2 regions of the Rhodobacter lacus genome follow, and region 1 is predicted to be linked to the other one. Evidence: riboswitches for the same ligand, from Rfam matches in the RefSeq annotation. Region 1 holds a riboswitch; the other holds the start of a gene.
The links. A riboswitch is a leader RNA that binds a small molecule or an ion and turns the genes downstream of it on or off. The one in region 1 is predicted to bind cobalamin.
Positions count from the first base shown of each region.

Region 2: linked by a shared signal. The riboswitch ahead of ACFSM0_RS06755 (cysteine-rich small domain-containing protein) and the one ahead of ACFSM0_RS16720 (DUF1636 family protein) in region 1 are both predicted to bind cobalamin.

Region 1 is NZ_JBHUIX010000019.1:31,413-34,804, reverse strand. It holds gene cobO (cob(I)yrinic acid a,c-diamide adenosyltransferase) at 219-872, opposite strand; cobalamin riboswitch at 911-1,140, shown strand; gene ACFSM0_RS16720 (DUF1636 family protein) at 1,242-1,610, shown strand; gene cobW (cobalamin biosynthesis protein CobW) at 1,614-2,660, shown strand; gene cobN (cobaltochelatase subunit CobN) at 2,660-3,392, shown strand, end outside.
Region 2 is NZ_JBHUIX010000005.1:350,549-353,940, reverse strand. It holds gene ACFSM0_RS06770 (TonB-dependent receptor domain-containing protein) at 1-280, opposite strand, end outside; gene hmuQ (heme-degrading protein HmuQ) at 491-820, shown strand; gene ACFSM0_RS06760 (hypothetical protein) at 817-1,134, opposite strand; gene ACFSM0_RS06755 (cysteine-rich small domain-containing protein) at 1,127-1,510, opposite strand; cobalamin riboswitch at 1,607-1,798, opposite strand; cobalamin riboswitch at 1,886-2,080, shown strand; gene ACFSM0_RS06750 (TonB-dependent receptor plug domain-containing protein) at 2,207-3,392, shown strand, end outside.

The DNA.
Region 1 (3,392 bases):
GAGCAAGCTGAAAGCCGCATCGGCAAAAGAGGCGCGGCACCGCACCCAGGCCTGCCAAGGCAGGGAGGGCGCGGCGCTTTCACCTTGCACGGTCATCGGGATCCCTCCCTGTACCGTTCTTTCAGCCTGCGCGCACATGGTTAACAGATTCTTAACGTGGTCTTTCATCTTGCCCCAAATATCCCGGGGGTCCGGGGGCAGCGCCCCCGGCCTTCGGCTCAGAACTCGACCCCCGGCTGGCCTTTGATGCCGGCACGGAACGGATGTTTGATCGGACCCATCTCGGTCACCAGATCGGCCGCCTCGATCAGCTCGGGCGCGGCGTTGCGGCCGGTGAGCACGACATGGGTCATTTCCGGTTTTTCGTCGCGCAAAAACGCCAGCACCTCGGCCAGATCGAGGTAATCGTAGCGCAGCGCGATGTTGATCTCGTCCAGAAGCACCATGCGGATCTGCGGATCGCGGATCAACGCCTTCGCCTTCTCCCATCCCGCGCGCGCCGCCGCCACGTCGCGCTCGCGGTCCTGCGTTTCCCAGGTGAAGCCCTCGCCCATCGCATAAAACTGGCACAGCGCGCCGAAATGCTCGGTGAGCAGGCGCCGCTCGCCGGTATCCCAGGCGCCCTTGATGAACTGCACCACCGCGCAGGGCATCTCATGCGCGATGCAGCGCAGGATCATCCCGAACCCGGCCGAGCTTTTGCCCTTGCCCGATCCGGTGTGGACAATCACAAGCCCCTTTTCCCCGGATTTCCCCGCCATGATCTTGTCGCGCGAGGCCTTCTTCTTGGCCATTTTCGCGGCATGGCGCACCAGATCTTCGGGCGTGCCCTCGGTGTCATGCGGCGGGGCGGGGTCGGTTTCGGGCGTCATTGCGGCGGCCTCCTGCTTGACAATGCACTATCTCTCGCCCACTCAGGAGCGGCGCTGGTTTCTGTCCTATGACAGGCGAAGAGGGAATGCGACAGGCTTTGCGACGCTCAGGCGCAAAAAGCCGAACGCAGCCGCCCCCGCGACCGTGACCGGAGAGGGCGCTCCGCACCACTGGCAGACCCGAGAGGGGGCCGGGAAGGAGGGGCGACCGTGAGGGATTTCCCTCGCATCCGCAAGCCGGGAGACCTGCCAGCGCATGCGTTCGGGCGGACGGGGTGTGCCGCGACCGGAGGACGGGCCCAAGGCCCGTCTTCGGGCGATCCCCCAAGCCTCAGGGAAGGCCTCGCAAGAGGCATCGGGGAGGGGCGAATGGTCGCCACGCTACATGTCTGCACCACCTGCCGGCGCGCGGGCGAGGCGCCGGAGGACGAAATCCGCCCCGGCGCGGCGCTTCATGCCGCGCTCGCCGATCTGCCGTGCCCGGACGGGGTGCGGATCGTTCCCGTGGAATGCCTGTCGGCCTGCACGCAGGGCTGTTCTGTCGCGCTCTCCGCGCCCGGCAAATGGTCCTATGTCTATGGCCGGCTTGGCCCCGCAGATGCCGCGACCGTGCTTGAGGGCGCCGCGCTTTACGCGCAAAGCGCCGACGGGCTCGTGCCCTGGCGCGCGCGGCCCGAAATCTTCCGCAAGCAGAGCCTTGCGCGCATCCCGCCCCCAGCGTTGACCCCCGAGGAGTAGCCCATGTCGGACCTGACCAAAATCCCCGTTACCGTGATCACCGGCTTTCTGGGCGCGGGAAAAACCACGCTCATTCGCCACCTGATGGCCAACCCCGGCGGGCGCACGCTTGCCGTGCTGGTGAACGAATTCGGCACGGTGGGCGTGGACGGCGAGATCTTGCGCCAATGCGCCGACGAAAATTGCCCCGACGAGAACATTGTCGAGCTGGCCAACGGCTGCATCTGCTGCACCGTCGCCGATGAGTTCATCCCGACCATCGAGGCTTTGATGGCGCGGCCCAACCGCCCGGACCATATCCTGATCGAGACCTCGGGTCTGGCGCTGCCCAAACCGCTCCTGAAGGCCTTCGACTGGCCCGCGATCCGCTCGAAAATCACGGTCGATGGCGTGATTGCCGTGGCCGATGCCGAGGCGGTGGCGGCAGGCCGCTTTGCCCCCGACGAGGCCGCGGTCGATGCGCAACGGCAGGCCGATGACAGCATCGACCACGAAACGCCGCTCTCCGAAGTGTTCGAGGATCAGATCGCCTGCGCCGATCTCGTGCTCCTGTCCAAGGCCGATCTCGCGGGGGAGGCGGGGCTTGCCGCCGCGCGCGCCGCGATCGAGGCGGAGGCGCCGCGCAAGCTGCCCATTCTGCCGATGGTCGAAGGCGTGATCGACCCGCTCGTGGTGCTCGGCATCAATGCTGCCGCCGAGGATGACCTTGCCGCGCGCCCCAGCCACCACGACGATCACGGCGAGCATGAGCATGACGATTTCGACACGGTGGTGATTGATCTGCCCGAAATCGCCGATCCCGCCGCGCTGGTGGCGGCCATCGAGCGGCTCGCGCGGGAGCACAATATCCTGCGGGTGAAGGGCCATGTTGCGGTGGCGGGCAAGCCGATGCGGCTTTTGGTGCAGGCCGTGGGCGAGCGGGTGCGCCATCAATATGACCAGCCCTGGGGCGAGCGGCCGCGTCGCTCCGCGCTCGTTGTCATTGCCGAGCATGACGACGTGAACGAAGACGCGATCCGCGCGCTGCTGATGACCGGGGTTGCCGCCTGATGCATGTCGTCTTTCGCGAAAGCCACGGGCTTGAGGAAACCGAGGTGCCGACCGATCTTGGTCAGCGCCCGGCAGACCTCGTGGCGCTGTCCTTCTCCGACAGCGACCTTGGGGCTTTTGCGGCAGGCTGGAAGCGCGCGGCGGGGGGGCTTCCCGCGTTGCGGCTTGCCAATCTGGTGGCGCTGCGCCACCCGATCTCGGTCGATACCTATGTCGAGAACACGCTTTCGGGCGCGAAAGGCATTCTCATCCGGCTGATCGGCGGCGAGGCTTACTGGCCCTATGGGCTCGCCTCGGTGCAGGATCTGTGCCGCCGCAAGGGGATTGCGCTTGCGGTGCTGCCCGCCGATGGCCGCGATGATGAACGGCTCGACGCGCTTTCCACCCTCCCGGTCTCGACGCTCCGGCGCCTGAAAGAGCTGTGCGACGCGGGCGGTGCGGTCGCCGCACAGGCGGCGCTGGCGCAGCTTGCGCTTGCCTCGGGCCTTTATGCCCCGCCCGTTCCGGGCGACAAACGCCTGCCGGACTGGGGCTTTTATGACCCCGCCAAAGGGGTGATCCCGGCGCCCGAAGGGGAGGGGCCACTCGCGCTCGTTTCCTTTTATCGCTCCTATCTCACCGCGGCCGATACCGCGCCGGTGGAGGCGCTGATCGCAGGGCTGCGCGCGCGCGGCTTTGCCGCTTGCGGGCTCTTTGCGGGGTCTCTCAAGGCGGAGGGGCTTGGCGATGCGG
Region 2 (3,392 bases), on a different contig from region 1:
ACACGCCGGGGTTGCCCGGATCCTTCTGGGTGAACACGGAGGTCTGCTGGCGCAGGAGCCCGTCAAGATCGGTGGTGGAAGTGGCGCCGCGCAGATCCTGCTCGCCCAGATGGGTGGCGTTCTCGCCCGCAAAAATCGGTGTGCCATCCTCGGCATAACCGATCACGATCTGGCCGAGGTAGAGCGGCGCATCAAGGTTTTGCGCCTGTGCAGGTGCAGCCGGCAAGGTGAGGGCAGTGCAAACGAGAAGGGCGGCCCGAAGCCGCGGCGCATGGCGCATGGAGATCTCCCAGATCAAGCGTTCTGTGCTCGCTGGCAGGCTGCTGGCATGCGGTTGCCGCAGATGTTCAATAGATGAGTGAATAAGTCAAGATTTGAAATGCACTTTGCCGGAGGGATTTGATCTCTTGCCGGGCGGTGGGCCTGCGCTAAGCTCTGGGGACAGCCCGCCTTGCGCCAGCCTTCCCCCTCTCAGATATGGAACGCCCTGATGTTTCTTGCCATGAACCGATTCACTGTGCCGCTTGAGAATGCCGAAGCCTTCGAGGCGCTTTGGCTGGGGCGCGAAAGCCGCCTCAACGAGCTGCCCGGCTTTGTTGCCTTCCACATGCTGCGCGGCCCCGAGGCGGAAGACGGCACCCGGCTTTATGCCTCGCATACGGTTTGGGAAAGCGAGGAACACTTCCGCAACTGGACCACGTCGGAGCAGTTCCGGGCCGCGCATGCGGGCGCGGGCCAGAGCCGCAAGCTCCATAGCGGAGCGCCGCGATTCGAGGGGTTCACCGCGATCCAGAGCCTTGAGGCCGGCGCGGCGCGCTAGTTCAGCGCCTGCGCCCGCGTTTCCAGCACGACCGGCACCGCGGGGGTCTCCGCGCTTTCGACCCGGCAGAAGCTTTGCCCGGCGTGCCAGATCACCGGGCAAAGCCGGTCGGCGCAGCGCAATTCCGCCTTGCCCGAGATCTCGAAATCCTCGGGCAAGGCGCCACTCGCCGCCACCGCATCGAGCGCGCGGGCGAGGTGGCGCAGAAAGGCGAGGCCGGGCGCGCAGGGGCCGCCGCAAAGCGCACAGGGGCGCGCCTCAACGAGCCGCTGCGGCTGCGGCGGGGCGCAGCGATGGGGGGCGCCGTCAGCCATCATCCTCAACCTTGATATGGCCCGGAACCGCGGCGGCTGCGGCGGCGGGCTGCGGCGGGCGGGGCCGTGGCGTGGGCGGATCGCTCTGCGGCTGGCCGGACCAGACCTGCGGATATTCGAGCCATTTCTGGATGAAGTTCCAGGATTGCTCATAGCCGTCATGGGGCAGGGTGCAGGCCGAACAATCCTTGCGCGTCAGCCCGTTGCGGTCCGTATACGTCTGGTAGGGGCCGGGGCATTCATAGGCGATGAGGGGGCAATAGCAAAACAGGCAGTTGAAGGCGCGTTTCACCCCCGGATGACAGGGCAGGAACGGGCACGCCTCATTGGTGAAGCCCTTGAAGGCCGTGTTGGTGGTGGTGTCTTTCGGCTCCATGGCTCTCTCCTGCGGGCGCCTGCTCGGGCCGGAAAGCGGACAGGGGCAGGGCGTGCACAGGCGCGCACGCATCCATGCCTCCGGGCCCGCCGCCCGGGATGGTCTTGTGGCCCGGCAGGTCTCCTGGCTTGCGGCTCACGCGCCTTTTTGCCCCTTCCCGGCCCGAGAGGGCCAGTGGTTTGGCAGAAGGCTCGCCGCTTACAGTTGCGGGGGCAGCGCCGGAGTTGCACCGGCTTCCCTCTTGCGCCTGCGGAACGCTCCGCAGGGCCTGGGCCCCGAAACCATGGGCGTGCCGGCGGGTCCTGTCAACCGCCTTGGTGTCGCTCGCGGCCAATCTGACGCGGCAGGCGCGCTTGACGCCCGCGCCGATTTCCTCTTCATTGGCGCCGTTCAAGTTCCGGTGAGAGCCGGATGAAAAGGGAATGCGGAACGGCCCTCGGGCCCAAGCCGCAGCTGCCCCCGCAACTGTGAGCGGTGAGCGACGTCGACATGCCACTGGGCCAAAGCCCGGGAAGGCCGACCGAGCGAAGACCCGCGAGCCAGGAGACCTGCTTGAGCGTTCACCCTTTCCGGGCGCGGGGCGTGCCATGGAAGCGGCCCGATCCGCAGTGGTGACATGTCGCCGTTTGCGGAGGGCCTATGCCTTTCCGCGACATCGCTCATTCCGGGCTTTGGCCCGACCGGAAAGGAAGACCCATGCCGCATCTGATGCGCCCCACCGCCGTCACCCTTGCACTTTTGGCCTGCACAGCCCCCGCTTTGGCCGAAGACGCGGGCGTGACCGAGCTTGACGCCATCACCGTCACCGTCACCGCCGCCTCCGAGCCCCTGCGGCTGAGCCAGACCGGCGCTTCCGTCACGGTGCTTACCGCGCCCGATCTGGAGGCCGCGCCGCTCTCTTTTGCGAGCCTGCTCGCCACCGCGCCGGGCCTTTCGCTCAGCGCGAACGGGGGCCTCGGCACGCAGACCGCGCTGCGCGTGCGCGGCCTGCCCGCCTATTACCTCGGCACCCGGATCGACGGGCTTGATGTGACCGACCCTTCTTCCACGCAGCTTTCCTACAACTTCGGTCCGCTGCTCACGACCGGCCTCTCTCGGGTGGAGATCCTGCGCGGTGCGCAATCGGCGCTTTACGGCTCCGAGGCCGCGGCGGGGGTGGTCGATGTCACCACCTGGCGGCCGGAGACGGAGGGCCGGTCCGGGGCTCTGGCCGTGGAGGCCGGAACCTACGGCACCTATGCGGGCACGGCCTCGGTCGGCTACCGGGACGCGCGCACCGAGCTTGCGCTCAGCTTTGGCCGCGCGGTGAGCGAGGGCTTTTCCGCCCATGCCGCAGGCCGCGAAAAAGATGGCTTCCGCGGCAGCCAGATCAGCGCCTCCGCGCGGCACGCGCTGAGCGAAACGCTCACATTGGGGGCCACGGTGCTGGCGCAGGACAGCTTGACCGATTTTGACGCGAGCACGGGCGATGCCGACAACTGGACCGACAGCCAGCTGCGCGGCGCGCGTGTCTTTGCCGAGCTCACCACCGGCACGGTGCGGCATGAACTTTCCTATGCCCGGGTCGATGTGCGCCGCGATGTGTATGAATATGCGAGCCACACCTATTTTGACGCCACCCGCGAGACCCTCGCCTATGACGGGCGTTGGGATGCGGGCGGCCCGTTCCGGCTGAGCTGGGGCGCGGCGCACAAGACGGAGGATTTCTCCGTCGCATCCGCATGGTCGACCACGGTAGGCGACATCACCACCGATGCGGTTTACGCCGAGGCGCTCTGGGCCCCGCGCGATGATCTCGATCTCGCGCTCGCGTTGCGCCATGATGACCACGAAATGTTCGGGGCCGAAACCACCGCGCGGCTTGCGCTCGCATGGCGCCCGG